DNA from 2 places in the Fenollaria sp. C0166D3 genome. Region 2 is predicted to be linked to the other one. Evidence: predicted binding sites of a transcription regulator. Region 2 holds the regulator's gene; the other holds the start of a gene.
What was found. Region 2 encodes HrcA, which represses chaperone genes, less so after heat shock. Its sites were predicted from a motif close to TGTTAGCACTCNNNNNNNNNGAGTGCTAACA; they were not measured.

Region 1: AC1EJ0_RS00935 (co-chaperone GroES) is a predicted target of HrcA. The motif match lies at 7,763-7,793, and genes of this name have one in related genera.

The regions. Positions count from the first base shown of each region.
Region 1 is NZ_JBWPVU010000001.1:198,982-215,995, forward strand. Features, by position in the region: gene AC1EJ0_RS00900 (FtsX-like permease family protein) at 1-540, opposite strand, end outside; gene AC1EJ0_RS00905 (ABC transporter ATP-binding protein) at 548-1,246, opposite strand; gene gltA (NADPH-dependent glutamate synthase) at 1,270-2,643, opposite strand; gene AC1EJ0_RS00915 (sulfide/dihydroorotate dehydrogenase-like FAD/NAD-binding protein) at 2,643-3,503, opposite strand; gene AC1EJ0_RS00920 (hypothetical protein) at 3,630-4,244, opposite strand; gene brnQ (branched-chain amino acid transport system II carrier protein) at 4,244-5,557, opposite strand; gene groL (chaperonin GroEL) at 5,804-7,429, opposite strand; gene AC1EJ0_RS00935 (co-chaperone GroES) at 7,441-7,725, opposite strand; gene AC1EJ0_RS00940 (DNA-3-methyladenine glycosylase family protein) at 7,867-8,757, opposite strand; gene AC1EJ0_RS00945 (ABC transporter permease) at 8,750-9,985, opposite strand; gene AC1EJ0_RS00950 (ABC transporter ATP-binding protein) at 9,975-10,880, opposite strand; gene AC1EJ0_RS00955 (redox-sensing transcriptional repressor Rex) at 10,880-11,623, opposite strand; gene AC1EJ0_RS00960 (ABC-F family ATP-binding cassette domain-containing protein) at 11,726-13,621, shown strand; gene AC1EJ0_RS00965 (ABC transporter ATP-binding protein) at 13,623-14,255, shown strand; gene AC1EJ0_RS00970 (ABC transporter permease) at 14,257-15,027, shown strand; gene AC1EJ0_RS00975 (DUF6648 family protein) at 15,064-15,615, opposite strand; gene AC1EJ0_RS00980 (hypothetical protein) at 15,633-16,052, opposite strand; gene mnmL (tRNA modification radical SAM protein MnmL/YtqA) at 16,045-17,004, opposite strand; gene AC1EJ0_RS00990 (DUF1292 domain-containing protein) at 16,997-17,014, opposite strand, start outside.
Region 2 is NZ_JBWPVU010000007.1:43,040-60,053, reverse strand. Features, by position in the region: gene hemW (radical SAM family heme chaperone HemW) at 1-837, shown strand, start outside; gene AC1EJ0_RS06055 (HD domain-containing protein) at 847-1,422, shown strand; gene hrcA (heat-inducible transcriptional repressor HrcA) at 1,610-2,620, shown strand; gene grpE (nucleotide exchange factor GrpE) at 2,631-3,170, shown strand; gene dnaK (molecular chaperone DnaK) at 3,197-5,044, shown strand; gene dnaJ (molecular chaperone DnaJ) at 5,200-6,324, shown strand; gene prmA (50S ribosomal protein L11 methyltransferase) at 6,333-7,244, shown strand; gene AC1EJ0_RS06025 (RsmE family RNA methyltransferase) at 7,237-7,965, shown strand; gene mtaB (tRNA (N(6)-L-threonylcarbamoyladenosine(37)-C(2))-methylthiotransferase MtaB) at 7,962-9,245, shown strand; gene AC1EJ0_RS06015 (histidine triad nucleotide-binding protein) at 9,250-9,588, shown strand; gene rpsU (30S ribosomal protein S21) at 9,706-9,888, shown strand; gene AC1EJ0_RS06005 (GatB/YqeY domain-containing protein) at 9,922-10,371, shown strand; gene scfA (six-cysteine ranthipeptide SCIFF) at 10,432-10,584, shown strand; gene scfB (thioether cross-link-forming SCIFF peptide maturase) at 10,591-11,946, shown strand; gene secD (protein translocase subunit SecD) at 11,956-13,233, shown strand; gene secF (protein translocase subunit SecF) at 13,243-14,124, shown strand; gene AC1EJ0_RS05980 (bifunctional 5,10-methylenetetrahydrofolate dehydrogenase/5,10-methenyltetrahydrofolate cyclohydrolase) at 14,280-15,131, shown strand; gene AC1EJ0_RS05975 (hypothetical protein) at 15,206-15,724, opposite strand; gene AC1EJ0_RS05970 (penicillin-binding protein 1A) at 15,877-17,014, opposite strand, start outside.

The DNA of each region.
Region 1 (17,014 bases), on a different contig from region 2:
CATATTCTCAGGAGAAATAACTTTACCAACTACTTTGAATTTGTAATTCTTAAGTATCTTTTTGTTCTCAAACTCAAATTTGGATTTTTTACTATCAAATTCTATAGTATCTCCAATATTAAACGAATGTTTTATAGGATAGGCATCGACAAGTATCTCATCGTTCTTCTCTGGCAATCTGCCCTCAACAAGTTTAGGCATAGAAATTTTCTCAGGAAGTGACTCAAGATTAATTATTGCTTCGCTTCCTTTTTCAAGAACGTCCTCGCTATAGACATATTCTATATCTTTAATATCTACTACAGAATTAATTATTTCTTTATCTTTTTCTTCTAATGAAAATTGTGAGTTTAGATAAATATCCGCTAAATTTGACTCATCTATAAAAGTATCTGCCGTTTTTCTCATAAGAGGACCCACTGACTTTAGGCCAGTGTAGACAAATACTCCTAACGTGATTAAAAGAACTATAGAAATGAATCTGCCTGGAGAATTTTTAATTTCTCTAAATATATCTTTCCATAAAGCAGTTTTTTTCATAAAATCACTACCATTCTATCTCATCTATAGATTGAATATTATCATTAACAAAGACGTTTCTAACCTTTGAGTCGTTAATCTCTATAACTCTGTTAGCTATTGGGGTGATGGCTTTATTATGAGTAATAATAACTACCGTATTACCGTCCTCCAAGCTCCTTCTTTGCAATAGCTTAAGTATCTTCTTACCTGTATGATAATCCAATGCTCCTGTTGGTTCGTCACATAACAATAGTTTTGGATTTTTTGCTATGGCTCTCGCTATAGCAACTCTTTGTTGCTCGCCACCAGAAATTTGTGATGGGAAGTTATTTGCTCTGTCTTCAAGACCTACATCTATTAGAACTTGCATTGGATCAATTGCGTCCTTAACTATTTGGCTAGCTAGTTCAACATTTTCAAGGCAAGTTAAGTTTTGAACTAAGTTATAGAATTGAAATACAAAGCCTATATCGTATCTTCTGTAAGTGGTAAGTTCTTTTTCATTGTATTTTTGTATGTCTTTACCGTCGATAATTATCTCACCTTCGTCGGCTGTATCCATACCTCCAATTATATTTAATAGAGTTGATTTACCAGCTCCTGATGGACCAACTATGACAACCAATTCACCTTTATTAAATGAAAAATTGATATCGTTATTAGCTACTATAGTGCTGTCACCCATTTGATATCTTTTATACATATGTTTTACTTCTACAAACATTTTCTCACCACTACCTTAAATAATTACTTTGAAAGCGCCTCGTCAATAGCCTTAGCAGCTCTTTTACCCGCTCCCATGGCTTCGATAACTGTTGCACTTCCAGTTACTACGTCTCCACCAGCATATATATAGTCACGTGAAGTTTTTTCTTCTTCATTAACAATTATGCCGCCCTTTTCATTAAATTTGATTCCAGTACTTGTTTCTTTTATAAGTGGATTTGGTCTTGTGCCTAGTGCCATGATTACAACGTCAGCTTCTATCTCAAATTCTGAGCCTTCAATCATAACTGGTCTTTGTCTACCAGATGCATCAGCTTCTCCAAGCTCCATCTTTACGCATTTTACTTTATTAACATCGCCGTTTTCATCAGCTAAAATCTCTACTGGATTTGACAAGAACATAAAATTGATGCCTTCTTCTTTTGCATTTTCAATCTCTTCTCTACGAGCAGGCATGTCCTTGTCTTCTCTTCTGTAAACAACTGTTACATTCGATCCAAAACGTCTTGCTGTTCTAGCAGCGTCCATTGCAACGTTTCCTGCACCAACAACAACAGTATTTACACCTACTCTTATAGGTGTAGCAGTATCTTCTAGATATGCTTTCATTAAGTTTGTTCTTGTTAAATATTCATTTGCTGAGAAGACACCGTTGTAATTTTCGCCAGGAATGTTCATAAATACAGGAAGTCCAGCTCCTGTGCCAATAAATACAGCGTCGTATTCATCCATAAGCTCATCAACTGTAACAGTTCTTCCTACTATTGTATTTAGCTTAATCTTAACGCCTAAGGACTTTATGTTTTCAATTTCTTTCTTTACAACTTCATCCTTTGGTAGTCTAAACTCAGGTATTCCGTATGTTAAAACGCCACCCGCTTCATGAAGCGATTCAAGCATAGTAACATCGTAGCCAAGCTTTGCTAAATCCGCTGAGCAAGTGATTCCAGAAGGTCCACTTCCTACAACAGCTACCTTTTTACCATTATTTTCAGCGTTTTTAGTAAGTCTTATGCCGTGCTTTAATGCGTAGTCGCCTGCATATCTCTCTAATTTACCTATAGCAATAGCTTCGCCTTTCTTGCCTAATACACAAGTCATTTCGCATTGATCTTCTTGTGGACAAACTCTACCGCAAACTGCTGGTAATGTAGTGTAGTTGAATAAATCTTCAGCAGCTTCCTTTGGCTTATTATCAGCAAGTTTTTGAATAAATGATGGTATGTTGATATTTACAGGACACATCTTTACACATTGAGGATTTTTACATTGAAGACATCTTTTTGCTTCTAAAATGCATTCTTCTTCCGTGTATCCATAACAAACTTCATCAAAATTATTGATTCTTTCCTTAGGATCTTGATATTTTATTTCAGTTCTTTTAAATCTATCCATTATCTCAATCCTCCTATTAAGTTACAGAAGTGTTTACCTTCTTTTTCTATCTTAGAATATTGTCTTGACCTTCTTAAGGCTTCGTTCCAGTCAATTAAGTGACCATCAAATTCAGGTCCATCAACACAAGCAAAAACAGTTTTTCCGTCAACAGTTAATCTACATGCACCGCACATACCGCTACCATCTACCATGATGGTGTTCATTGAAACTATGGTCTTTATATTGTGTTCCTTAGTCTTTAAACAAGCAAACTTCATCATTATCATAGGTCCAACTACTATCGCGTAAGTATATTTTTTGCCTTTATTTGAAATTAAATCTTCCAAACAATCAGTTATAAGTCCGCTAAAACCATATGAGCCGTCATCTGTTGCTACATAAACGTTCTTAGCAACTTTTTTCATCTCATCTTCAAGTATAATTAACTCCTTGTTTCTTGCAGCTATTATAACGTCAACATCAACACCATGATCGTGCATCCACTTAACTTGTGGATAAACAGCTGCAGTTCCTAAACCACCTGCTAGGAATATAATTGATTCTTTTTTTAATTCTTCTAATGGAATGTTTATAAAATCACTTGGCCTGCCAAGTGGACCAGAAACATCCTTTAAAGTGTCGCCTACATTAAGCTCACCAAGCTTTTGTGTAGTCGAGCCAATTTTTTGAACAGCTATCATAACTGTTCCTTCTTCAGGATTGCTATCACATATTGTAAGAGGTAGCCTTTCTGACTTTTCATCGATTATAATAATTAAAAATTGTCCAGGTTCTGCTTTTCTAGCAATGTCTGGAGCTTTTATGTACATAAGAAATGTATTTAAAGCAATATCTTTTTTCTCTGTAATTTCGTACACTTTAAAAACCTCCTAAAAAATAAATAAAATTACTCAAATATATCTATATAATATCATAAAACAATTAAATTTTCAATATTTATAAGCAAATAGGCCCATGTTTATGAGCCTAATTATCTTATTAATTTACTTCTTATTTTTACTTCTTAAAAATCTATTCTTATTGAAGTTTAAGAATAGGATAAATATCAAGATCAATACTTCAACAGCCATCAGCACTTGTACGAAGAGCTTATTTTGTTCAAATGTTCCGCCAAAGACTCTAAAGTACGTTAATAGTAGTGGTATCATAAGTATTAGAGCTAATATAAGCTTGTTCTCCATCTGTCTTTTGTAATAATAAAGATTGTCATCTTCGCCTAATATCTCCTCTATGCTCTCTCCTACTTTTGGCTTCATAAGTACATATATGTGTGTTGCAAATAAACTTGCCTTGTAGCTAATGTCTTGCGAGTTACTATCAAATGTAGCCGCCATAAACGAGAACAAAGAAATTTGAGAAGCGCTTATAGGATATTGAAAAATCTCAATATCCTTTTTTCTAGCATAGGTTAAAAACGACTTAACGTCCTTTTCCGGTCCCTTGAAGTAATATACCTTGTACTCATATTTAGATTCAGTTTTATCAAAATAAAAGTATGAGCCTCTTAAATTGTTCAGCTTATAATTTTCTTCACCTACTTTATTTAGCCATTTCTCCAAAGAATAAATAGGATCTAAAAACTTTTTATATTTCTTCACTAAATAACACCCTTTTGATTATTATTATCTATCGCCATTTCAAGTACTATAAAGGCAAAGCCAAAGACTATGGCTGGTATTACCCAAGCAAAACCTTCTGATCCTAGTGGGATTCTATCTAAAAAGCTTCTTATATTTTTAAAATCGCCAATATTAGCAATAGTATCTAACAAGCTTGCCATAAATGCTCCAAGTGTAGCTCCTTTATATATAGCTTTGTATTTTATTTTATGGTCAAATATATTTAGTAAAATGATTACAATAGCAACTGGATATAAAACTGAAAGTATTGGTCCTGAGAATGTTATGATTGAGTCAACACCGTTTGTTGCGATTATTCCGCTAAATAAACAAGTGAATATAACTATAGACTTGTATGTTAATTTGCCATGTGTAAGATCTGAGAAGAACTCTCCAGCTGTTGCTGTAAGGCCTATAGATGTTGTTAAGCAAGCTAAAGCTACTGTTAAAGCTAAAGCTGCTGTTCCATATTGACCCATAATCTTATTTACCATGAAAATTAAGTTAGCTACTCTATTTGGGTTTTCTGGATCAATAGTTAAATAACCACTGCCAGTTCCGCCGATGTAAACTAGTCCGCCATAAACAAAAGCTAAACAAAAGGCTGCTATGATACCAGATATAACTGTCATTCTAAACATGTCTTTTTGGCTAGTATATCCTCTCTTTTTGACACTATTAATTACAATAGTCGCCATAATTATTGAGCCTATGGCATCCATAGTTTGATAACCTTCTTTAAAGCCTTTAACAAAATTTTGTGTACTTCCTGTATTTTTTGGTACACCTATTGGCTTAACAATTGAAGAAATAATTATTGTAAATAGAATAACTAATAGTATTGGTGTAAGTATCGAACCTATCTTGTCAACAACTTTTGATTGATTTAATGTAAAAAATAATGTCAATCCAAAAAAGATTATAGATACTAGTATTGGGCTAACATTACCAAATAGTGGTTGAACTGCTATCTCATATGTAGTGGCGCATGTCCTAGGTATCGCTAGTAAAGGTCCTATGCATATCATGATTAATGAGCCAAATAAAATTGAGAAAGTATTATTTACTTTGCCCGCAACATCTTCAAGTCTTCCTCCTGCCTTCGCCGATGCTACAACTCCAAGTATTGGTAGTCCTATACCTGTCATCATAAAGCCAATCATTGCTTTGAACCATTGGTCTCCTGCTATGGCTCCTAATGTTGGCGGAAAAATTAAGTTCCCTGCACCTAAGAACATCGCAAATAGTGCAAAGCCTACTACCATTGTGTCGATGATTTGTTTTCTTTTCACTTCCATCCCTCCATTACCATAGACATTATACTATATCTCCGAGCTAAAGTAAATATATTTTTAAGATTTTGTAACGTTTTAAAGTATTATTATCAGCGCTGTTAGGTGCATTTAAATAGCAGTGATAAAGCAGCGATGATAATAAGATTAAATTTCTATTTTAATATATACTTCTCTTATGGAGTTCAAACAAAAAATAACTCACAGCCTAAGCCATGAGTTATTCTATACCTTATTTAATTGATTTTACATCATTGGCATTCCACCAGGCATGCCACCTGCCATAGGTGCATCGTCCTTAGGAATGTCTGCTACTGCTGCTTCAGTAGTTAGTATCATTGATGCTACTGATGCTGCATTTTGAAGTGCTGATCTAGTTACCTTAGTTGGGTCAACTATACCTGACTTAATCATGTCAACGTATTTGTTGTTAAGTGCGTCAAAACCAATGCCAGGTTTTTCGTTCATAACATTTTCAACAACAACTGATCCTTCTAAACCAGCATTTTCAGCGATTTGTCTTACTGGTTCTTGTAGTGCTCTTAAGATTATCTTAACGCCTGTCTTTTCGTCTCCTTCAAAGTCATCTACTATAGCTTCTAGCGCCTTGATTGAGTCTGCAAGTACAGTTCCACCTCCTGGTACTATACCTTCTTCAACTGCTGCTCTTGTAGCCGATAGAGCGTCTTCTATTCTTAATTTTCTTTCCTTTAATTCAATTTCACTAGCTGCACCAACTTGAACAACTGCTACGCCGCCAGTTAATTTAGCTAATCTTTCTTGAAGTTTTTCTCTGTCAAAGTCTGAGTCTGATGCTTCGTATTGAGTCTTGATTTGTTTTACTCTTGCTTCTATTTCATCTTTTTCGCCTGCTCCGTTAACGATAACTGTAGTTTCTTTGTCAACTTTAACTTTTTGAGCAGTTCCTAGCATATCTATAGTAGCTTCTTTTAAGTCATATCCAAGTTCTTCAGATATAACCTTAGCGCCTGTTAATATTGCTATGTCTTGTAACATTTCTTTTCTTCTGTCACCAAAGCCTGGTGCCTTAACTGCAACGCAGTTGAATGTGCCTCTAAGTTTGTTAACAACAAGTGTTGCCATAGCATCGCCTTCTATATCTTCAGCGATTATTAATAATGGTTTTGATTGTTTAACAATTTCTTCTAGTACAGGAAGAATCTCTTGTATATTTGTTATCTTCTTATCAGTTATTAAGATGTAAGGATTGTCAAGTTCAGCTACCATCTTGTCTGTATCTGTTACCATATAGCTTGAAACGTATCCTCTATCAAATTGCATACCTTCAACTACTTCTAAAGTAGTGCCCATAGATTTTGATTCTTCAACAGTAATAACTCCGTCATTACCAACTCTATCCATAGCATCTGCAATTAGTTTACCTATTTCTTTATCTCCAGCTGATATTGAAGCAACTTGAGCTATAGCATCAGATGATTCAACTTTCTTTGAATATGATTTAATGCTTTCAACAGTTTTGTCAACTGCTTTTCTAATACCACTTTGTAGAATCATTGGATTTGCACCAGCTGCAATATTCTTTAGACCTTCTCTAATTATTGCTTGTGCAAGAAGTGTTGCTGTTGTTGTACCGTCACCAGCGATGTCATTTGTCTTAGTAGCAACTTCTTTTAATAATTGTGCTCCCATGTTTTCAAATTTATCTTCTAGTTCTATTTCCTTAGCGATAGTAACACCGTCATTAGTGATTAGTGGTGAGCCAAATGATTTGTCAAGGACAACATTTCTTCCTTTTGGTCCTAATGTTACTTTTACAGTATTAGCAAGAATGTTAATACCTTCTTCCATTTTATGTCTTGCATCTGCATTGAATTTAATTTCTTTTGCCATATAATTACCTCCTAGTCTTCAACTACTGCAACGATGTCAGCGAATTTTAACACAGTGTATTCAACGCCGTCAATCTTTGCGCTTGTTCCTGCATATGTTGAGAATATAACCTTATCTCCTACTTTTACTTCTTTTGCCTTCTTTTCATCATTAGCGATGTCAGATCCTATTGCTATAACTTCAGCCATAACAGGAGCTTCCTTTGAAGCACTTGGTAGTACTATGCCTGATTTAGTTTTTTCTTCTGCTTCTAATTTCTTAATAACTATCCTATCGGATAATGGTCTTAATTTCATAATCTATTCCTCCTTATAATATTGTTTATATTTTTCTTGTTAGCACTCGTCTCTATTGAGTGCTAACAATTATATTGTAGTAAATATACCTCAAATATACAAGATAATATAATCGCATTTATTCATATTTATCATTATTATTTATTTATTATCTTGCTTTTCCTCTTCTTTTTTCATCTTTTTATAATTTTCTCTCATATAATAGAAAAGATATTGCTGTGCATAGCCCGATAAATCGCCAAATCTTCTCATGCCATCCTCTTGTATAAGCTTCTTATTTCGCTCTTCTCCACCGTAGTATAGCTCTTCCATAACTCTCTTAACCCATACATCGACTGGGAATGAATCGGTTCTACCCAGACCAAAGAGTAATATGCATTGAAAGACTTTCTCGCCTATACCCGGCACTTCTAATAAAGTTTTTCTAATATCGTCTACGCTTTTTTCTTTAAGCTCTTCAAAATTTATTATACCCTCTTGAACCATTTTTGAAGCAATAACTATCCTTTCAGATCTAAAGCCAGCTCTTGCATACTCCTTTATGTCCTCAGGCTTTGCATTAGACAGAGCAAGTGGACTTGGAAAAGCATAGTACTCGTCTTCATCAAATGGATTATTTAGCTTCTTTCCGTACATTTGTGACAGTTTCTTAATTGTATTCTTAATGTTCTTGATTTGATTATTGGCACTTATAATAAAGGAAATATATGTCTCAAATGGATCCTGTTTAAGTATCCTCATTCCGCCGCCAAAGTCAATAGCTTTTCTAATAACTTCATCATTAGCAGATAGCGTATTCTTAATTGCATCATAGTCTGTATTTAAGTCAAAATAGTTTAAGATATCCTTTTCATCTCTAAAGTCCCCTATTATTTCTATAGCATCATCTGTGGCATGTGCCTCCAAGACCATGTCCCTAAATATAAATCTATATGCCTCTTCATCTAGCTTTTTCCATCTGAATGCTTGACCGCACTCAAATATATGAGAAGGGACAAAGCTAGTCTGTCCCCTTAATATTATCTTATTCATTACTCTTTGTCTTTTTGTCCTCTTTTAATGCTTTAAACGCTTGTTTAAGCGTCATTCTGTTTCCGTATTGCAGTGTACCTAATCTATAGATATCGCATGCAAGTTTATATATGAAGTATGCTGATGCTACTAATATAGCAAAGGATGCAGCTATCTCTATGATAGAAATATTTACCATGCCTGCCCTAATAAACATTACAAATGGTGATGTTAGTGGGAAGTATGATAAAAACGCCACAAAACTTGATTCTGATCCAGATGTTAACGCAAATATAGCTCCAAAATATGCAAGTACAATTAATATTGTAGCTGATGATATTGATTGACTTACTTCTTCTATCTTATTAACTAGTGCTCCAAGTGTTGCAAATATGAACAGATATAAGAAGAAACCTGCTATCATAAACAAGATGAATGTTATAACTAATTGTATAGGTGCACTTGTGATGCTAAATATGTCTGACCAATACTCTTTATTGAATAAGTATCCTACAGCAAATCCAATAAACAAGAATGATACTTGAATAACCGCACTTATTACAGTCGCTAATACTTTACTTAGTATCAAGTATTTAGGTTTAGTTGATGTTATAAGCAGCTCCATAGTCCTGTCATTCTTTTCCTTAGCTACTGATGTTGCAGTTATTTGGCCATATGTTAGTATAATCATATATAGTAAAAATAACAAGAAATATATTATAAAATAATTTTGCTTTGAGTCCTTTCCTAGCACTACTTCATTTATTTGGTATTGATTTTCTTCTAAGGCTTTGATTTTAGAATAATCCACGCCTTCTGCTTCAATCAGTTTTTTATATCTGTATTCATTTAAGACTCTGTCTAAGCCATCACCCATATCAGTAAGTTTAGAGTTTAATACAAATTTTTGAACTGAATCTGAATCAATTATTGCTCCTCTATCAAGTTCTTTACTTAGTACATCATCTTTAAGTTTTTCTTCATCAGTATATAAATGAACTTCATAATTAGATAAAAATGATTTTAATTCGCTTTCATCAATACTATCATCATTTATAATTACACCTAGCTTTTGTGTTTTGTTAAATTCATCCGTGATAGACTTAAATAAATTTCCTTGTATAAGTCTTGGAACAAAAGCCCCTAATAAGGCTAGAACGAAAAAGACTACTGAAGTTATCTTATACGACTTAGTCTTTATAAGCTGCTTAAACTCAAATGATGTTATTAATCCAACTTTATTCTTCATCTTTATCACCTACCGCTTCTATGAATATCTCTTCTAGACTTGGTTCATACTTTGCTATGGCTCTAAAATTGTCCTTGCTTATAGCAAACTTAGCTAGTTCATCAGCTTTATCACTCGTTCTAACGATGATATCATTATCTTTTATACTTACATTATCTTGTCCAGCTAAATCAAATATATCTTGTAAATAGTTAACAGCATCATTATAAAAGCTTAGTCTTAATCTTCCCTCGCCCATATTTTTCTTAATTTCTTTAAGATTGCCAGTTAAAACATTGCTGCCGTCTTTAATAAGAGCAATATTGTCACAGAAATTTTCAACGTGGCTCATTTGATGAGATGAGAATATAAGCAAAGTGCCACTTGAAACAGCTTCTTTGATTAAATCAATAAGTATTTGAGAGTTAACTGGGTCTAGACCTGAGAATGGCTCATCAAGAATAATAATATCAGGCTTATTAATAAATGTCTGAATGATTTGTATCTTTTGTTGATTACCCTTTGACAAAGTATCAAGATTTTTAGCCTTGTATTCACTTAGCTTAACCTTTTCAAGTAGCTCAAGCGCATTGTCATGGCTTTCCTTTTTTGTAAGTCCTTTTATTCTACCAAAGTAAATTAACTGATCAAGTATGGCACTCTTAGCGTACATACCCCTTTCTTCAGGCAAATATCCTAGCTTAATCTCTTTTCTATCGATTGGCGCGCCGTCAATCAGTATCTTGCCGCTGTCTGCCTTAAAAACGTCCATAAGTATCCTTATGGTAGTCGTTTTACCAGCACCATTCCTTCCTAAAAAAGCAGTTGAACTACCAGAACTAGTCTCTAAATTAATTCCGTGTAAAACTTCTTTTCCAGCGAAGGATTTTTTAATGTCGATTAATTCTAACTTCATTATTTACTCTCCTTTCTAGGTCTTCCCCTCTTCTTAGACTCTCTATATCTTCCTAATTCCTTATCATAAACAGTGTCCTTTGCTCTATTGACATAGTCGTCACTTGTAAAAGTGCCATCATTTTTACATTTAAGTAAATAGTTTAGCGTAAATAAGCTCTCTGATAGTGGCACGTTCTCAACTATGATGTCCTTGTCTAAATCAAGCACAGTTGGTGCAAAGTTCCAAACCGCCTTTATGCCAATCTTTTCATAAGTCCTAGCAACATCTCTCGCGCTATTACTAGTAACAGCTATGACACCTATATCAATGCTATTGTTCTTGGCAAAGTCCTCAAGCTCAGAAATATTTCTAACCTTGATGCCATTAAAGCTAAGACCTATCATATTGGGATTGCTATCGAATAGCCCAATGAATTTAAAGCCGCTCGATTCAAACTCACGCGACTGTATTATCGCTTGGCCGATATTGCCAACGCCAGTCAAAATTAAATTCTTTTTATAATCAAGACCAAGAACGCCTTTGAGGTCCATGTATATGGCCTCAACATTATATCCATAACCTTGTCTACCCTCAGCGCCAAAAGTGTTTAGATCGGCCCTGATCTGAGAGGCAGTAAACTTAGTGTAAGACGATAGCTCACTCGAAGAGACCCTATGTACGCCCCTTGCGTATAGGTCTTCAAAAATCACATAGTATATAGGTAATCTTTTAATTGCGTTTATTGTAATATCACGAGCCATATGTCCACACCTTTCATTATTAAAGCAATTATAGTATAACATATAGCGAATTTCTTAGCAATAATTTTTTCATTTATGTTATAATATAAACGAGGTGTTTTTATGACTGTACTAGCATGTAATAATATAAAAAAAGTTTTTATAGACAAGTTAATTTTTGAAAACGTTTCTATTAATATAAATGAAGGCGAAAAAGTTGCAATAGTTGGTATGAATGGTACTGGTAAGTCAACTTTACTTAATATTTTATCTGGGATGCTTAATTATGATGAAGGCGATATATTTATTTCTAAAGATATTAAAATCGCCTACCTTGAGCAAAATACAACGATCAGAAGTTCTTTAAGTGTTTATGATGAGATGAAGAAGTCCATGAAGCACTTGACTGATCTTGAGGAGGAGCTTAGGAATTTTGAAGATATCATTGCCAAGGACCCTAGTCAAGAGAACTTGGATAGATATGCCTTTTTACTTGAAGACTTCGAAAAGAAAGGCGGATATACATACGATGCTGAGATAAAAAAGGTTTTGACTGGTCTTGGTTTTTGCGAAGAACAGTTTGGCCAAGCCTTTAACTCCCTTAGCGGTGGGCAAAAATCTAAGCTAATGCTTGCCAAGGCACTTATACAAGAATCCGACATACTTTTCTTAGATGAGCCGACTAATCATCTTGATATTGACTCAATGGAATTCCTTCAAGAATACATCAATTCATTTAATAAGACTGTTGTTATGGTCAGCCACGATAGATATTTTTTAAATACTACATGTAATAAGGTTATTCTTATAAAGGATTACACAACTCATGAGTACAATATGGGCTATGAACAATATATCAAGCAAAGAAAGATAAATGAAGCAATTCAAGAGAAGGCTTATATTAATCAGCAAAAAGAAATTGAAAGACAAAAAGAGATTATCAGAAGATTTAGGTCCTACGCTACTGAAAAAAGCATTATTAAGGCAAAGTCTCGTGAGAAGATGCTTGCTAAGATTGTGCTTTTAAGTGAAGTTAATGATGACAGTGAGATCAATTTCAAGTTTAGGATGAAGGTCGAGTCAGGTAATGATGTCTTAGCTGTTGAAAATATAAATAAACGCTTTGGCGATTTTAAATTATTAAATGATATAAACTTTAACATATATAAGCGTGAGCATGTTGGCATCATCGGTGCAAATGGTATTGGTAAGTCAACTCTATTTAAAATAATTCTTGGTGAAGAAAGTCATGACTCTGGTGAAATACGCTTTGGGACTAATGTCAATGTTGGCTACTTTGATCAAGAGCTAGAAAAGCTTGACGTGAATAAATCCATAGCCGAAGAGATATGGGACAGCTTCCCTCGCCTTACTTACTTTGAGCTAAGAAAGGCGCTTGCAAAGTTCTTATTTATTGATGATGATATATATAAGATGATTGATGAATTATCTGGCGGAGAAAAAGCTAGAGTTTCTCTATGTAAAATAATGCTTTCTGATGTAAACTTCCTTGTTCTAGACGAGCCGACAAATCACTTGGATATCGAATCAAAAGAAGTTTTAGAAGAGGCACTTAACTCTTACGAAAGAACTTTGCTTGTAATTAGCCACGATAGATATTTTCTAAATAAAGTTGTAAATAAAATACTTGAGCTTAAAGCCGATGGCATTCATGAATTTTTAGGTAATTATGACTATTATCTTGACAAGAAAAAGCGTATGCGTGAGGAAGAAGCCTTTTTAGAAGAGCCAGAAGAGATTACAAAGACTCAAGCAAAGCTCAATAAAAAGCGTGAAAGAGAAGAAAAAGAAAGGCTTAAAAAAGAAAAACAAGCTAAGGATGCTCTAGAAAAAGAAATTTCAGAGCTTGAAAAACATAAGGATAAGATTCATAATGAGCTTGCAAATCCAGATATATACGATGACATAGACAGAGTTAACGATTTGAACTTTAAACTTACTGAGATTGATGAGAAGCTTGATGCCTTATATGAAGAGCTGATTTATATGGAGGATTAAGATGTTTGAACTAAAAAATATAAAATTCAAAGATATTCTTAGCATAGAGCATCTGTCTATTGATGATAATGGCCTAACTATGATTATGGGTCCGAGCGGCAGCGGTAAATCTACTCTCTTAAAAATGCTTGATAACCTTATAAGCCCTGATAGCGGCGATATTTTATACAAAGGCGACAATATTAAGACATATAAAGCACATGAATTAAGAAGAAAAGTTATTATGCAGTCACAATTCCCCGCTATCTTCGAAGGCGATGTGAGATACAATTTAAATATAGCTAGGAAATTCAGTGGTATAGACGCTCTTGATGATGCGAAACTAAAAGAACTGCTTGATATAGTTTTGCTTGATAAAGATCTTAATGATAATCCAAAGGACTTCTCTGGCGGAGAAAAAACTAGACTATCGATAGCGAGGGTCTTGGCAATGGATGCTGAAGTATATCTATTTGACGAGCCAACATCCTCACTTGATGAAGAGACCGAATACAAGCTTATAAGTAATGTGATTAAGTACTTAAAAGAAAGAGATAAGAAGATAATTATGGTATCGCACTCAGAAAAACTATTCTCCCTAGCTGATCAAGTGATAAGCATCAAGGATAAGACAGCGACAATTAAGGAGGCCTAATATGTTAACTGAAATTTCAACATTACAGCTAGCCCTATCTTTTGTATTTATCATAATACTGCTAGTAATTTCAAAGATAAAGGGTCTATCAAATCAAGGACTAATCATAGTAGCTTCACTTAGAATGACAATTCAGCTAATAATAACAGGCTACCTACTAAAATACATTTTAAAGAGCGATAGTCCATGGATAACACTTTTAATACTTACAATAATGGAAGCGTTTGCAATATTTAATGTATATAAAAGAAGCAAGGTTAAATCAATCAAGCTTAAAGAGCTTATAGCAATATGCTTTATAGGATCGAGTTTAGTGTCAATATTCTACTACATCATAGTAGTTGTAGGCGTTAGACCATGGTACGACCCAAGGTACTTCATAACTATCTCAGGAATGCTTATTGGTAATACAATGACGGGCATGAGTCTTGCTATTAACTCTTATAAAAATTCTCTTAATGATCAAAGAGATACGATTGAGTCGGCACTTATGCTTAGTGCAAAACCTAAGGATGCTGTATTAAAAATATCTAGAGAAGCATTTAGCTCAGCCATACTACCGACACTTAACTCAATGCTCGGCATGGGCATAGTGCTTTTGCCTGGCATGATGACGGGTCAAATACTATCAGGGACTGACCCAATGTCTGCTATACTATATCAAATAACAATCATGATAGCCATAGTCGGAACTGTCGGGATAACTACAAGCATATTTACATCGCTTGCATACAAAGCTTTCTTTAATGATAGAGAGCAAATACTATTCTAAAGGAAACCTTAATATAAAAAATAAACTCTACTAAAACTAGTAGAGTTTATTTATATACGAATCTATTACCGACTCTTTCTTCTTTTCACTAAAAACGTTCTTCTCTCTCAAAATGTCTACAAGCCACAAAGCTTTCGAATGGAAGATTGCTTCATTATAGTCACTTAAGACTATCTCATAAAGCTTGCCATTTAAGAACTTTGAATTTGTTTTAACGTAGTACGCATCAACATTCTCAAAGTCAACCAGCCTCAGTATGCTTATAGTCGTTAAATCTTTTTGATGATACAAACTTAGCCCAGTGTTTTTGTACTCGACAAAATACTTTTTGTGCTTGTTTGTGTTTTTTATCTCATTTGCAAGCATCAGATAGTACTTAGCAAGCGAATTATAGTATTGGTAGTTAAACATGCCCTTTTCAAATGAATCAATCTTAATAAAAGGTTTGATGTTTAGACTAGTAATAAAATTGAAATTCTCTTGAAGAAACTCCTTCTTCGTCAAGTCACCGTTGTTGAACTGTATGATCAAAGAATGTCTCTTCTCGAAAAATACCTCAAAAAGATTCTTCCTCTTTACATAAAGCATTAAATACCACTTTCTAATTATTTAACTTCTTCTATATAACTCCTTAAGTCACTGTCTACTTCATCAGCTACGTAGTCAACGTTGATAAGTATGTCTACATCATGCTTTTCAGAAATTTCATCTAAATTCTTTACTAAGCATTTTAAATCTTCTTTCTTAATATCGATAAGCTTATAAATACTGTCGATATAAATTTTTTCTAGGTCGAAGTCCATAGATAGCATTCCAAGCAAGAAACCATAGAACTTTTCAATAGAATTTACACTGTAATCGCTTAAGTTAATAAGTCTAACGTTAGTGTCTAGAGAAAATATGTGTTCGTCCTCAACATCTAAGAACGTAATGTTGCCGTTACCTGACTTAATGTCATCGTTAGCACCATTGATTAACCACTTAGTCTTTCCTGCACCTTTTGCTCCTAAGATTAATTTAACCATAAAAATCATCCTCCTTAAAATATTTACCTTGGTAATTTGATTTTCTTTTCATTTGTTCTAATATGGAATCTTTTATTCTCCACCAAGATTCGCCCCAGTTGCAATGAATCGTTCCCTCTTCATCGGACCTTCCGACCAATCTTTGTATAATTATATCATCTTTTATATGAGTTAAGAAAATTTCTACTCTATCTACATAGTCTTCTCTGTTTAAGAGTTTAAACTCATGAGCTTTATACATCTGGGCTATCTTAGTTCCTTCCATGATATATAAACTATGTAGTTTAACTTCATCCGTCTTTGTCATGTTAATGAGCCTAGCGTCATTATATATGTCATCTATGCTATCCCATGGCAAATCAAGTATCAAGTGAGCTGCCTTTCTTAAGCCGTACTTTGATAATGTTTCACATGCATTAATATAGTCCTTAGTACTATGACAACGGTTTAATATCTTAAGCGTCTCATCATTTGAGCTCTGTAAGCCCAGTTCAACAGTTATCTCGAGATTATACTCATCCTTTACATCCTTCAAAAACTTCATGTAATCATCGAAGATTAAATCAGGCCTTGTCGATATATTAATTCCAACAACATCTTCTTGTATTGCGCTCATTATATTTTCCTTAAACTGATCTAGTGGCATATAAGTATTAGAAAAGTTTTGAAAATAAGCTATGAACTTCGTTGCCTTATGGTTTTTCGTGATATTTACCTTGTTTTGCTCAATCTGCTCTTTGACAGATAGCTTGTTAGATAAATTCTCAAAGCTGCCTCCCTCTGCTGTGCAAAAGATGCAGCCGCCATAAGCCTTTGAGCCGTCTCTATTGGGACAAGTTATGTTTAGACTTATAGGAAGCTTATAAACCTTTGTGTGAAATTTATTTCTTAAGTACTCTGAGTAGACTCTATAGAGTTTTTTCTCGTCCTCAAAGCTTATAATATTACTCATCTACCTCGTT
Region 2 (17,014 bases):
AATCCAAACTCAATAAGCGAAGAAAAATTACTAGCTTATAGAGAGCTTGGCATAAACAGAATTTCTATAGGTGTGCAAAGCTTTAACGATAGGCTTTTACGCATCATAGGCAGGCTTCATACGTCTGATGAGGCGCGTGCAAAGATTAAATTAGCAAAGAAATATTTTGACAATCTTAGTTTAGATTTTATATTCTCACTACCGACAGAAACTTTATCGGATGTGATAGCATCAATAGATGAAGCAAGTGATTTAGGCGCCACACACATATCGCTTTACTCACTAATACTTGAGGAGGGTACTAAACTTAATGCACTTGTCGAGAAAGGCGTCTATAGGGTGAACGATCAAGTGACAGATAGGCTCATATATAGAAAGGCGACTCATCACTTAGAAAGCCTTGGCTACAAGCAATATGAAATTTCGAACTTTGCCAAGAACGGATGCTACTCAAGGCATAATTACAAGTACTGGTCCATGGATGAGTACCTAGGACTTGGCATGTCGGCGCATTCACTTATTAAAAATAAAAGATTTTTTAACGCGAGCACTTTTAACGAGTACTTTGCCGATGTGAAGAAAAATGTCTATCACGATGAAGAAATTTTAACTAGAGAAGATAAAATCACTGAGTATATAATTTTTAAGCTAAGGACAAACGAAGGCATAATTATAAACGAGATCAATAGAAAATACGATATAAATTTTGAAGATATATATAAGGAAGAATTAGCTAAGGCGATAAATGAAAAGCTGTTAAAAAAATGTGACGGCAGATACTTTTACACAGAGCTTGGCAGAGACCTTGCGAATCAAGTAGAAATACTTTTTGTATAAGGAGAGGCTATGGACGAAATAATTAAAAGAGCGATTGATTATCTTGAAAATATTTTTGATGGCAACTCAGATGGTCACGGCGCAGATCACAGCCTAAGAGTTTATAATAACGCGCTTAATATAAGAAAGTCTTATGAATGCAAAGAGCTTTATGTAGATTTAGGAGCTTTGCTTCATGATGTGGACGACCATAAACTATTCAAGAATAAAAATAATGAAAACGCAAGAAAATTTTTATGCGAAAATGATTTTGATAGTGAAGCGACTGAAGATATTATTGAGATTATCAATTCAGTTTCATTTACAAAGAATAAGGGGACTAAGCCAAAGACGCTCGAAGCATCTATAGTTCAAGACGCTGACAGACTTGACGCGATAGGCGCGATAGGCGTGGCGAGAACCTTTATGTATAGCGGCAAGAACGGCCGCGGAATAGCGGACTCACTTAAACACTTCGATGAGAAACTCTTATTACTAAAGGATATGATGAACACGGACGAAGCTAAAAGGTTCGCTGAAAAAAGAGATAGCTTTATGAAAGAATTTTTATCTGAAATAAATGATGAGCTTAATTATAAAAAATAGAATACTAAATGTAAAAGGCGATAATATCGTCTTTTTTTATGCATTTAGAGCAATGTTTTGCAAATATTTTGAAAAAAAGTAAATATTTTTGAAAAAAGCTTGATTTTTTTATTATTTTGGGTATAATAGAAATAGAGTTAGCACTCACCAGTGAAGAGTGCTAACAAAAATAATGGAAGGTGATCAATTGGATGAGAGAAAATTAAAGATTTTAAAAGCTATAATCAGCTCATACAATGAAACTGGTGAACCGGTTGGCTCGAGGCTTGTCGCCAAGAACGAGTCCATAGGTCTTAGCTCGGCAACTATTAGAAACGAGATGCAAGACCTTGAAGAAGCGGGCTACTTAATAAAAACTCATCTTTCTAGCGGAAGAGTGCCATCACAAAAAGCATATCGCTTGTATGTTGACATGGTAGTTCAAAAAGACTTCGAAAAGCTTTCGTCTACAGAAAAGAAAATTTTCTTAGATGATATAAATGACAAGTCGAAGAACTTAGATAGTATGATAGGAAAGATGTCAAAGCTATTGTCAAGCCTAACTGATTTTACATCGATTGCTTATATTAGGCACAAAGGCGAGACAAAGCTAAAGAGTTTAGAGCTTTTAAAAGTCGACGAAAACAAAATACTTGCTATCTTTGTCTACGAGAACTTTGCCATTGACAAGACATTAATTACGCTTAATGAAGAGATAAGTGAAGAGGAAGTAAATTACTTTAAGGAGATTTTAAATAAGAATCTTGCTGGCAAGTCCATAAACTCACTTGATTTCAATTCATTGAAGCATGAAAAGGACAGTCTAGTTAATTATAAGACCATACTAGAGAGCGTTTTGGAAAAGTTTTCACAAAAAGACGAGACAAATAGCGCAGACAAGATATTCCTTGAAGGAATAAATAAGATTTTGAATTATCCAGAGTATTCTGACTTTGACAAGGCTAGAGAGCTTATAGAGCTCTTAGAAGACAAAAGAGGTCTACTTAATATCTTAGAGAATGAAAATTTGGATAATGATCTTGTCATTAAGATAGGTAATGAGAATGAAATCGACATCTTCGACAACATTGCTCTAGTACTTAAGAACGTAAACATCTTGGATAATGAAGTTACTTTTGGTTTAATCGCTCCAATGAGAATTGATTACAAAAAAGTTCTTTCTATATTTGATGATTTTTATAATGATGATTTATTTTAGGAGGGATTAAATGGAAAAAGATAAAAAACTGAATGAAGATATGGAAGAAGAAAAGCTTATAAATGAAGAAGCAGTAGATGAAGCAGAAGAAGTTCAAGAAAAAGCTGATTCTGATGAGCAAGATAGCTTAGCATCTGAAATAAATGATCTTCAAACAAAACTTGTAAGATTACAAGCGGACTTTCAAAATTACAAGAAGAGAGTAGAGAAAGAAAAGGACGACTTGGTATCGATAGGTGTTGTAAGCATTGCAAATGAGATACTTCCTGTTATAGATAACTTCGAGAGAGCCTTGGAACACGAGGGCGAGAGCGGATCGTTTAAAGAAGGCATGGAGCTTATCTACGAAGGATTAAAAAATGCTCTTAAAGCAAAGGGCATAGTTGAATTAAAAGCACTAGGTGAGGACTTTAACCCAGACTTTCATCAAGCGGTATCTATGGGCCACAGCGATGAATACAAAGAAAATCAAGTCATAGAAGTTTTATTAAAAGGTTATGAATACAATGGCAAGGTTATTCGCCATGCCATGGTTATAGTAAATAAATAAGAAAATATATTAAGGAGGAATAAATTATGGGAAAAATAATTGGTATTGACTTAGGTACAACAAACTCATGTGTATCAGTAATGGAAGGTGGAGAAGCGATAATCATTCCTAACGTTGAAGGTAACAGAACTACTCCATCAGTAGTAGCATTTACAAAAGACGGAGAAAGATTAGTAGGAGAAACAGCTAAGAGACAAGCAATCACAAATCCAGACAGAACTATATCATCAATCAAAAGAGAGATGGGTAGCAACTATAAGATTGACATAGACGGAAAAGATTATACACCACAAGATATATCAGCAATGATATTACAAAAATTAAAAGCAGACGCAGAAAGCTATTTAGGCGAAACAATTTCAGAAGCAGTTATCACTGTTCCTGCATACTTCACAGACGCTCAAAGACAAGCTACTAAGGATGCTGGTAAGATAGCAGGACTTGAAGTTAAGAGAATCATTAACGAGCCAACAGCAGCAGCACTTGCTTATGGCATGGACAAAGAGCACGGCCAACACAAGATTATGGTATATGACTTAGGTGGAGGTACATTCGACGTTTCTATACTAGAAGTAGGCGACGGCGTTTTTGAAGTACTAGCAACTAGAGGTAATAACAAGCTTGGTGGAGACGACTTTGACCAAAGAATCATAAATTATATAGCAGATAATTTCAAAAAGGAAAATGGCGTAGACTTAACTCAAGACAAGATGAGCTTACAAAGATTAAAAGAAGCAGCAGAAAAGGCTAAGAAAGAGCTTTCTACTACAATGACAACAAACATCAACTTACCATTCATCTCTGCTACAGCAGCTGGTCCACTTCACTTGAATATGGACTTAACAAGAGCAAAGTTTAATGAACTTACTCATGACTTAGTTGATAAAACTACTGAACCAGTTAAGAGCGCTATCAAAGACGCTGGTATTAGTGCAAGTGAAATCGATAAGGTTCTATTAGTTGGTGGTTCAACAAGAATCCCAGCTGTTCAAGAAGCTGTTAAACAAATCATTGGTAAAGATCCTCAAAAGGACATCAACCCAGATGAATGCGTTGCTATCGGTGCATCAATTCAAGGCGGTGTATTAACAGGCGAAGTTAAAGACTTGTTATTACTAGACGTTACACCACTATCACTTGGACTAGAAACACTTGGCGGAGTAACTACAAGACTTATCGAAAGAAACACAACTATTCCAACAAAGAAATCACAAATATTCACAACAGCAGCTGACTCACAAACATCAGTTGATATACACGTACTTCAAGGTGAAAGAGAGATGGCAGCCGACAATACTACACTTGGTCGCTTCCAACTAGAAGGTATAGCACCAGCACCAAGAGGAATCCCTCAAATCGAAGTAACATTTGATATCGATGCGAACGGTATTGTTAATGTATCAGCAAAGGATTTAGGTACAGGTAAAGAACAAAAGATTACTATCACAGCTTCATCTAACTTATCAAAAGATGATATAGATAAAAAAGTTAAAGAAGCAGAAGAATTTGCTCAACAAGATAAGAAGAAAAAAGAAAATATCGAAGTAAAGAATAACGCTGATCAAATGGTTTACCAAACAGAAAAGCTTATGAAGGACCTTGAAGGCAAAATCTCTGACGATGAAAAGAAAGATATAGAAGCAAAACTTGCTGATCTTAAGAAAGCAAGCGAAGGCTCAGACTATGACGATATGAAGAAGAAGACAGAAGATTTAACACAAGCCTTCTATAAAGTTTCAGAACAATTGTATAAACAAAGTGCAGAAGCAGGTGCAGCTGGAGCTGAAGCAGGCGCACAAGGCTCTGAAGAACACAAAGGTGACGATGATGTAGTTGATGGTGACTACGAAGTAGTTGACGAAGACGATAAATAAGATTTATTAGATTTAGATTAAGAAGAATGGAGAGTGCCTTCATTCTTCTTTTTTACATATAGAAAAGAGATCTATTATACTTTTATTTTTCACACATATTTGGTATAATATAATGTATATGATAATTATTTTACATTTTAGAAAGGGTGTAAGTTTTGAAAGATTTATACGAAGTTTTAGAGATAGAATCAACTGCGACTGAAGCTGAGATCAAAACTCAATATAGGAAGCTTGCAAAGAAGTACCATCCGGACCTTAATCCAGGTGATGAAGAGGCCGAAGCAAGATTTAAGGAGATATCTGCCGCATATGAAATTTTAGGCAATGCTGAGAAGAGAAAGCAATACGACACATACGGCGAGTCTATGTTTCAAAATGGAGGCACTGGATCTGGCGGCTTCGGTGGTTTCACTGACGATATATTTGGCGACATCTTTGATATATTTGGAGGCGGCTTTGGTGGCTTCTCGTCATCTGCTTCGCAAAGCAAAAGGCCAATGTACGGAGAGGATGTAAGATATAACCTTACTATAGACCTAGAAGATGTTTTAAACGGCACTCAAAGAGAGATTGAGATAGAGAGAGTCGAAGAGTGCTCACATTGCCACGGAAGCGGAGCCAAGGACGAGAACAGCAAAAAGACTTGCCAAACTTGTTCAGGCAGAGGCACAGTTAGAAATGAGAGAAGAACAGCCTTTGGTGTCTTCGTTCAAACTGAAGTTTGTCCCGACTGTCACGGCACAGGCGAGATAATTACAGAAGAATGCCCACATTGCCATGGTAATGGTACTGAGAAGAAAAAGAAAAAAATACTTGTTAAGGTACCAAAGGGCGTTCGTGAAGACAGCGTAATTAGCATAAGAGGCGAAGGAAGTGTCGGCAAGAATGGCGGACCAAATGGTGATTTAAACGTTTACGTAGACATAAGAGAAAATAAAAAATTCAAACGTAGCGGAGATGATTTATACACAAGCGTTAGCATAAATTATTTACAAGCAGTTTTAGGCGACCAAATTGAAGTTGATACGCTTGATGGCAAGGTTAAATTAACAATACCTGAGGGAACTCAAAGCCATACTAAATTTAAAATTGCAGGCAAGGGACTATATCCACTACACAAGAATTATAGATGCGATTTATACGTTGTAGTCAAAGTTGATGTGCCTAAGAATTTGAGTGATGAGCAAAAAGAATCATTAATAAAGCACTTTAAAGACATGAATTTTGATTACGAACCAAAGAAGAAAAATATTTTTGAAAAAATAAAAGAAAAATTTTAGGAGTTAATATGAATTTTAGAGAAATTAAATTAAAATTTAAAAAAGAATATGAAGAAAAGGTCGAAATATTTTTATCAGACCTAGGCATTGACAATATGGCGATTGAAGATCCAGAAGATTTAAAGATTTTCCAAGAAAGGCAAAATGCTTGGGACCTTTACGATGATGACCTTATAAAATTAGAAAAAGGTTTTATTAGATTTACTATATACCTAGATGATATTCATGACAATGATGAGAGAGAAGCCAAGATTAAGGCTTACATCGAAGAGCTTGGTGGAGAATTTTCTAAGGAAATAATTGACGATAGCGATTGGAAAAACAATTGGAAGAAATTCTTCAAAATTTTAAAGCCAAACAAAACCATAGTCATAGTGCCAACTTGGGAAGAGTACGAAAAGAAAGATGGGGAAGAAATCATCAAATTAGAACCGGGCATGGCCTTTGGAACTGGCTCACACGAGACAACATCTTTATGCATAAAGAAGCTTGAAGAGTACATGAAGCCTGGTATGAAAGTTCTAGACATAGGTACAGGTAGTGGTATACTATCGATTGCTGCGTCAAAATTAGGCGCAAGCGAAGTTTTAGGCGTTGACATAGACCCGATGAGTGTATACATTGCTAATGAAAATAAAAAGTTAAATGAAGTTACTAACGCAGAATTTATAGTCGGCGACCTGCTTTCAAAGGTTAAGGACAAATACGATATAGTCGTTTCAAATATACTTGCAGAAGTCATAGTCACTATGACAGGCGATTTACACAAGTTTATGAATAAAGACGGAATTTTCATTTCATCAGGCATATTAAAAGTTAAGTCCGCCATGGTTATCGACTCACTTGAAGCAAACGGCTTTGATATATTAAACGTCGAAGACCTAAACGAATGGACTTCAATTGTAGCTAAACATGCATAGATTTTTCGCAGAAAGAAAGGACGAAGGTCTTTTATACTTAGCAAAAGAAGATATAAAGCACTTTAAGGATGTTTTAAGGATAAAGGATGACGAAGAAGTCGAAGTCTACATCGATGGTAGTGGCTATATCGCTGTTCTTAACTCATATACAAAGGATGAACTGTCTCTTAAGATAATTTCTGAGATAAATGAAAAATATGAATCAGATCTAAAAATTACCTTATTTCAATCATTAGTAAAGTCTGATAAGATGGACTTCATTATACAAAAAGCTATAGAAATGGGTGCTTATGGCATAGTTCCTATCGAGACGAAGAGATCTATTGTCAAGAAAAAAGATATAAAAGATAAAAAGCGAGATCGATATAGAAATATCGCAAAGGCCGCCGCGATGCAGTCAAAGCGCGAGTTTATTCCCTCTGTTTCTGATGCAATGAAGCTAGATGAAGCAAAAGAAATTTTAGATGGCTTTGATTTAGTTTTAATCGCTTATGAAGATGAGCTTGATAATAGCATAAAAAATTATGATATCAAAGACAAAAAGAATATCGCCATCGTCGTAGGACCTGAGGGCGGCTTTGACATAAGTGAAATAGATGAGCTCAAGAACTTCGGCTACAAATCCATTAGCCTAGGAAAGAGAATACTAAGAGCAGAGACAGCGCCAATAGTGCTACTAACTATGCTTTACTACGAATTTAATGGAAGTGGTCTTTTATGATGAAGGTTTATGTGCAAAACTTGGGCTGCAAAGTAAATTTATATGAGGCTCAAGCGATAAAAAATGCCTTTGAGCAAAAGGGCTACGAGGTAAAGGAAGATTTTGAGGATATTGATGTATATGTAATCAATACTTGTACTGTTACAAACAAGTCGGACTCGAAGTCAAGGCAGATGATATCTAAAGTCAAGAAGAAAAATCCTGATGCCATAGTTATCATTTGCGGCTGCTATAGCCAGATTAATGCTAAAGAGATAGAAGAGATGGATATAGCGGACATCATAGTTGGCACACAAGGCAGAAACAAGATAGTTGACTATTTAGAAGAGTATTTAGACCTTGGTGAGAAGAAAAATTATGTTGAGGACAATATCGACAAAAACTATGAGGAACTGCTTTTTGATAAAAATTTCGATAGCACCAGAGCTTTTATTAAGATAGAGGACGGCTGCAACAACTTTTGCTCCTATTGCATAATTCCATACGCAAGAGGAAGAGTGCGTTCGAGAAAGGCAGATAGCATTATTAAAGAGATAACTTCACTCGTTAAGGACGGCTACAAAGAATTTGTCATCACAGGCATACAGATTACCGACTATGAAGATAATGGTATTGATCTAATAAAGTTATTAGAGATGATAGATGAAGTGCCTGGCGCAGAAAGACTAAGACTTGGTTCAATACAGCCAAAACTATTGAAGGACGAAACAGTAGAGAGACTTGCTGAGCTTAAGCATTTGCAGCATCAATTCCATCTATCCTTACAAAGCGGCTCAAACAAAGTGCTTAAGCTAATGAATAGGAAATACACGAGAGAAGACTATATAGAAAATACAGAGAAGATATATAAGGCGATGCCAGACGCTGCCATCACTACAGACATCATAGTTGGCTTTCCTGGGGAAGATGATGAAGACTTTAAGGAGTCTATTGATATAGTTAAAAAAGTAAATTTCTTAAAGGTTCATGTCTTTAGATACTCAAGACGTAAGGGGACTAAGGCTTACGATATGCCTGGCCAAGTCGCTGAGAGTGTTAAGAAAGACAGAGCAGAAATTTTAGAAGAGTATCAAGAGGCGTCGAGACATATATTTATAAATAAATTTATTGGCGATGAGTTTGAAGTTTTGTTTGAAGAGAAAAAGGATGAGTATTTTGAGGGCTACACATCAAATTACATTAGAGCTTATCTTAAAACAGATGAAGATCTTCATAACCATATAATAAGGGTAAAGGCAGTAGAAAGATTTAAAGACGGAGTATTAGTAGAAAGGATTTGATTTTATGGATTGTTTATTTTGTAAGATCATAGAAGGATCTATTCCTTCTGAAAAAGTTTATGAAGACGATATGATGCTTTGCTTCAAAGACATCAACCCAACATGCCCAGTGCACGTGCTAATGGTGCCTAAAAAGCATATTGCGTCCCTTGATGAACTTACAGGCGATGACAATGAAGTCATAGCTCACATGATGCTTAAAGTTAAGGATATAGCTAAGACTATGGGCCTTGACAATGGCTACAGACTAGTCATTAATACAGGCGAAGACGGTCAACAAAGTGTCAAGCACTTACACATGCATTTAATAGGCGGCAGAAAACTTAATTGGCCAGCAGGTTAAAATCAAGAAAAATAGCAAAAAATAGCAAAAAAAACTTGAAAAAGCTTTAGATATGTTGTATAATATTTGTAACTTAGTCATAAATGATAGTAATTGTTTTATGAGGGGAGGGATACTATGACAGAAATAAGAGTTAGAGAAGACGAATCACTTGATAACGCACTTAAGAGATTCAAAAGACAATGCGCAAGATCAGGCGTCTTAGGAGAAGTTAGAAAAAGAGAACACTATGAAAAACCAAGTGTAAGACGTAAACTAAAATCTGAAGCAGCTAGAAGGAAAAAACATCAAAAGTTTTAACTTAAATTTATTTGAAAGAAATGAAGGTGTATGATGTCCCTTAAAAACGAATTAAAAAGTAGATATATAGAATCTATGAAAAATAAAGATACGATCATTAAAAACACTATCATGATGGTTAACTCAGCAATAAAACAAAGCGAAGTTGACCAAAGAAAAGAACTAAGTGACCAAGACATTATAGCAATAATACAAAAGCAAATAAAGGAAAAGAAAGGCGCTCTACCAGAATTTGAAAAAGGTAATAGAGCGGACCTAGTTGAACAGACTAAAAAAGAAATAGAAATTCTTATGGAGTACGTACCAAAGGAACTTTCTGAAGAAGAGATTAAAACTATAATCAATGAAACTTGCGAAGAGCTTGGAGACAAAGGAGCTAACTTTGGCTTAGTCATGAAGACTGTTATGTCTAAAGTTAAAGGCAGGGCAGATGGATCATTAGTTACAAATCTTGTTAAAGAATATCTAGCCGGTGCAAAATAGCATCGGTTTTTTCTTGTGATGGGCCTTAGCCCACGATATTTTATACAAAGGGAGGATATTATGAAATTTGTAAAAACTTTAAGCAAAAGAAACTTATTAAAAACAGCTAAGCACGGCGGATGCGGCGAATGCCAAACTTCATGCCAATCAGCTTGTAAGACATCTTGCACAGTTGGCAACCAAAAGTGCGAAAATAAGAAAAATCATAAATAGGCTTTGATGTACGATATTAATTTAATACATAAGTTCTATCTTAATGATAAGTATGTAATCTTAGACATATACAGTGGTGCTGTACACGTAGTAGATGAGATTGTATACGACTTAGTAGATTATATGTCCAAAGGCTTAGATGAAGCTTTAAAAGGACTATCTAATAAGTATGAAGCTTGTGATATTAAAACTGCTTTTAAGGAAGTAGAAGAATTACACAAAGAAGGCTTGTTATTTACTGAGCCTATTAAAGAAACTGAACTAGACTTAAGTAAATACAACATAGTAAAGGCTCTTTGCCTACACGTTTCACACGACTGTAACCTTAGATGCAAGTACTGTTTTGCATCTCAAGGCGATTTTAAGGGCAAAAGAGAGCTTATGAGCGTCGAAGTAGGTAAGAAGGCTTTGGACTTTTTAGTTCAAAACTCTGGCAATAGAAGGAACTTAGAGGTTGACTTCTTCGGAGGAGAACCATTAATGAACTTTGATGTTGTCAAAGAGCTTGTTACTTACGGAAGAAGCTTAGAAAAAGAATACGATAAGAATTTTAGATTCACTTTAACTACAAACTGCGTCTTATTAGATGATGAAATTATTGATTATTTAAATGAAAATATGTCAAACGTCGTTCTAAGTATAGACGGAAGAAAATCTGTTAACGATGAAATGCGTCCAACTACTAATGGAAAGGGTTCTTATGACCTAATCGTTCCAAAGATTAAACGCTTTGTTGAAAAAAGAGGCGATAAGGACTACTACATTAGAGGCACATTTACATCAGAAAACTTAGACTTTTCAGAAGACGTATTAGATTTCTACAATAACGGTTTTAAGAAGACATCTATGGAGCCGGTTGTAACAGACCAAAATGAGCCATATGCAATAAGACCAGAACATGTAGAAAGAATAAAAGAAGAGTACGAAAAATTATCCAGAGAATACATCAAGATTAAGAAAAAAGATGATGATTTTTTATTCTTCCACTTTATGATAGACCTAGATCAAGGACCATGCTTGATTAAGAGATCCATAGGCTGCGGAGCGGGATGCGAATACCTTGCTGTAACACCTAAGGGAGATCTTTATCCTTGTCATCAGTTTGTAGGTGAAGAGCAATTTAAGATTGGAACCGTTTTTGACGGCGTTACAAAAACTGATTTAAGAGAAGAATTTAAAAAGTCAAATGTATTTAATAAAAAAGACTGCCAAGAATGCTGGGCAAAGTTCTACTGCTCAGGCGGCTGTCACGCTAATTCATACTACAATACTGGCAATATCAACGGAAACTTCGAGATCGGTTGTGAATTAGAAAGAAAAAGAATAGAATGTGCAATCTCAGTTATTGCAAATTTAGATTAGGAGGCCAAAATGAAAAAGTTAAGCACACTTAAGATTGTGATAACAGTCATTTTAATTGCCTGCTTTGCATTAGTAGCTGTATTCGGTTTTAACTTTGCTGGATACGAAATAAAGAGCGCTAAAGACTCTATTAACTTAGGTCTGGACTTAGCTGGTGGGGTATACGTACTTCTTGAAGCTGATACAGACAAAACAGGTGAAGAGCTTAGCAAAGCTATGGAACAATCAAAGGCAATTATACAACAAAGAGTTGACGGTTTAGGAATTTCTGAACCTAACATATCTATAGAAGGTTCAAACAGAATTTCAATTGAACTAGCAGGTGCTAAGAATGCACAAGACGCAATCGAAACTATAGGTAAAACTGCACAATTACAATTTATCGATCCAGATAATAATGTAATTTTAACAGGTAAAAACATTAAAGAATCAAAAGTTGTTTACACACAAGATAATCTTGGTAAATCAACACCAGTAGTTTCAATGGAGTTTGACGAAGAAGGAACTCAAAAGTTCGCTGAAGCAACTACTAAGCTATATAATGAAACAGAACCAGAAAAGAAAATCCTTAAGATAGTTCTAGACGGTGAAGTTATTTCTGCACCTATAGTACAAAATTCACCTATAACAGATGGTAAGCCAATCATCGAAGGTGGATCAAAGGGATTTACAGTTGAAGAAGCATCAAAACTAGCTACACTAATCAGAGCAGGTGCACTACCTATCGAACTTAAAGAAGTTAGATCAGAAATCATCGGCGCTTCACTAGGTATAGACGCATTCGACAACTCAATGAAAGCAATAGTAATTTCTATATTATTAATAAGTATACTACTAATCATAGTTTATAAGATTCCTGGTATAGTAGCAGCAATCTCACTAGTTGCATATACATTACTAGTTATGCTAGCATTTATCATATTCCATATCAAACTATCACTACCAGGTATATGCGGTTTACTACTATCAATAGGTATGGCAGTAGATGCTAACTGTATCATCTACGAAAGAATTAGAGAAGAATTACTTAATGGTAAGACAGTAAGATCATCTGTTGATGCAGGCTTCAAGAAAGCCATCGCAACTATCATGGACTCAAACATCACAACTATCATCGCAGGCGTTGTACTTTATGTTTATGGTATCGGTTCAATCAGAGGTTTTGGTATTACACTTATCATAGGTATAGTCGTTTCATTATTGACAGCAGTTGTATTAACAAAATTCTTATTAAAGAACTTTGCTCAAATCACAGCTAATGACAATAAAAAGGCATATGGAGCATAGGAGGTAAATATGATTAATTTTAACAAATTGAAAAAGTTTTTTGCTCCAATACCATTCATAGTTATCATCGCAGGTATCATAGGATTCTGCATCAATGGTTTTAACTACGGTATCGACTTCTCAGGTGGTACTATCATGAGAATCAATGCTGGGCAATTTATTGAAGAAGAAAAAGTTTATGATATAGTTAACAAAGTTGACAGTGGAGCAAGCGTTGTATATGCAGGTGCTAACAAAGAAACTGTAGTTATCAAGTCTACACTTGCTTTAACAAACGAACAAAAGAACCAAATCAGCCGTGCATTTGTTGATGAATACAAGGTTGACAGAAACAATATCGAAGACACAACTACTGGTCCATCAATCAGTAGAGAAATTAGACAAAAAGCTGTTATATCCATCATCATCGCATCAATCTTAATGCTTATCTACGTAACATTTAGATTTGAATGGAAATATGGTGTTGCAGCAGTATTTGCTCTAATCGTTGACGTTCTTGTTATAGTAGCAACATACGGCATATTTAACCTACAAATCGATTCATCATTAATCGCAGCTACACTAACTATCGTAGGTTACTCAATCAACGCGACTATAGTTATCTTTGATAGATTCAGAGAAAACAAAAGAATGTATCCAAGGATGGAAAACGCTGAATTAATTGAAACATCACTTAACTCAACATTCAGAAGAACAGTATTAACAACAATAACAACACTTATCGCAGTTGTTGTTCTATACATCACAGGTGGCCACGTAATCGAAGCACTTTGTATCCCGCTACTTGTTGGTATCGTTGAAGGTATGATTTCATCTACATTCATCGCACCATATACTTGGGGACTACTTGAAAAGAACTTTGGCCATGGCGCAAAGAGCAAAAGAGCTTAATTAAACTTATATAAGGGGAGACGAGAAGTCTCCTCTATTTTTATGAAAATATTAATTAAGTATTATAATTATTGTGAATTGGGTATTAATGTATTAAGTTAATGAATAGTAAATAGTTTTGATATAAGAACTATTAATATCATAAGGAGGTAATTATGACAGAGATTTTAAAGGGTAAACCCGTAGCAGATATGATTAAGGCTGATATGAGTAAAAAGATTGAGGACTTCCGTGCAAAAGGCATTGCACCAAAAATAGCAATAGTAAGACTAGGCGAAGACCCAAGCGACATATCATATGAAAAGGCGATACTAAAGGTTAGTGCAAACTTAAATATCGATTCAGAAGTATTTAACATTGCGAGAGAATCAACAACTGAGGAGCTTCTTGCCCTTATGGACAAGCTAAACAAGGACGATAAAGTGCACGGCATACTTGTATTTAGACCACTTCCTAAGCAAATAGATGCAGAAAAAGTTGCTGCCTTCATCAATCCAGATAAGGACATTGACTGCATGAACCCAATTAATCTAGAAGCAATATTTGAAGGCAAGAAAGATAGCTTTGAACCAGCAACTCCAAGAGCAGCTGTAGAGATACTTGGCAGAACTGGCTATGATTACGCTGGCAAGAACGCTGTTATAATCAATCGTTCCATGGTAGTTGGTAAGCCACTTGCTATGATGCTACTTAATGAAAATGCCACAGTTACTATCTGTCACTCAAAGACAAAGGATCTAAAGGCAGCTTGCAAGAACGCAGATGTAGTATTCACAGCACTTGGCAGAGCGAAGATGCTTGATAAGTCTTACTTCAATGAAGACTCTATCATTATAGACGTCGGCGTAAGTATGGACAAGGAAGGAAAGATTAGTGGTGACGCTGATTATGACAATCTCCTTGATTATGTAGCAAAGATCACACCAGTACCAGGCGGAGTAGGTAGTATAACAACTACAATACTTCTAAATCAAGTACTAAAGGCAGTAGAAAAACAAAACAAATAGTAAATAAATACTAGAGTTAAAAATAAGTGCTAAGCAAAATTACATGCTTAGCACTTTTTCATATGCAGATTAAATTATTTGAACGAGAAAAGATATATCTCTTCGCTAGTCACATCTGGATTTATTGCCATAGTGATGGCATATACCTTGTTTAATCCATCTTCTTCTTTTGTTAATACTTCTTTTAGGACCACTGGATTTGCGTCATAAATCGTTATTCTATCTTCATCATCAGTAGAAAATTCTTGCTTTCCTACTTTCCATTCGTCTCTGTTCTTCCAGTATATAGCGCCGTGATACTTATCATTTTCATCCAGTCTTACAGTTTTTACATATACACTTGGCGCTAAAAGACTGTTTCTAAGATTGATACCAGCATCATGTTCAAGCGGCTCAGTAATATCAACGTAGCCCTTCTTTACAAACTTTTCAATGCTTGGCTCTTCAAGCGAGGCAAAGTCTTTTATCTCTTTCGAAACTTTAGCTAAATCTATTTTATTTGATTTAGATATAAAATATATAGCTAGCGCTGCTACAATCAGTACTATAGCAAGTATTAGCCAATACTTTTCTAATGATTTTTCATTTTTCATAAGCTCATCTCCATAAATATTAATTCTTATCTATTAATATATTACCCATAATCTTAATGTATTATCATTGTAAATTCTTATATAAAAAGGTGAAAGTATAGATTACATAAAAAAACAAGGCCTAATTTAAGCCTTGTTTCTTCTATTTATAGCTATGGTAATATTTTTACATCGCCTTCATTATTTGAATTGTTATCAGAATTTGTATCATTTTCCTTAGGTTCTTTTTCGCCGTTGTCACCATTACTATGATCAATGATATCTGTAATTATCTCGTTCCAATCCGTATTGCCATCAGGGTTATTTGGATCGATGCCATGCTCTTGATTATACTTATCTAAATCCTCTTGAGTATCCGACTCGATAGGAGGGTAGTAGCTGTAGTCCTTAGGTATGATACCATTGTGTTCAGCAGGATTGTATGCTGGGTTTAGTGCAGTGAAGACCTTAGTAATCTTTAGCTCTTCCGGTGTAAACTCGGTTGCAATCTTATTATTTGATGAGTTTACCTCTAATGAAACGTGAACGTCACATGTATCTTTTGGCTCGGTTCCTTTGGCAAATATCTCTTGTTTAACGACGCCTCTTGGGTCAGAGGAGCAAAGCGAGCTTGGCTTTTTACCTGATTTAGTACATACATAAGCCTTGACTATGCCATCTGGCTCAGCGAATTGAGGTTTGCTTTCTTTATCTTGATGTATCTTCGTCATTATGTGGCCCCAAAGTTTTGCTGCTAGCCATGAGCTTTGAGGTATAGTAATTTTAGGCGAGTCATTACCCATCCATGTGCCAGTTGCGTAGTAATTAGAGAAACCTACAAACCAGAAGTCTGCCTTGTAGTCAGTTGTACCAGTTTTACCAGCTGTGGCTTGTCCTTTTACTACTGCGTTTCCGCCAGTATGTTCGTAAGCAGTTGATCTAAGTACATCCTTCATGATATAAGCAATTTGTGGGCTTACAACTCTTCTTTGCTTAGGCTCTTTATCAAGGACTACGTTTCCGTCCTTATCTAAAACCTTAGTGTATATAGTCGGTTCGATGTAAACACCGTCATTAGCGATTGCAGCATAAGCAGCAGTCATCTCAAGTGGGCTAACACCCTTTGTCATACCACCAAGAGCTAGAGCAGCAAGGTTTTCATCGTTGTGAGTTTTGTTTTCACTAGCCTCTACAAAATTATCTTTACTTGGATTTTCTTCGTCAATTAGGCCTAGTAGCTTTAGATATTTTATAGAAGTAGGTATGCCGATCTTTTTCAAAGTTCTAGCAGAACTTACGTTTATGGAGTAG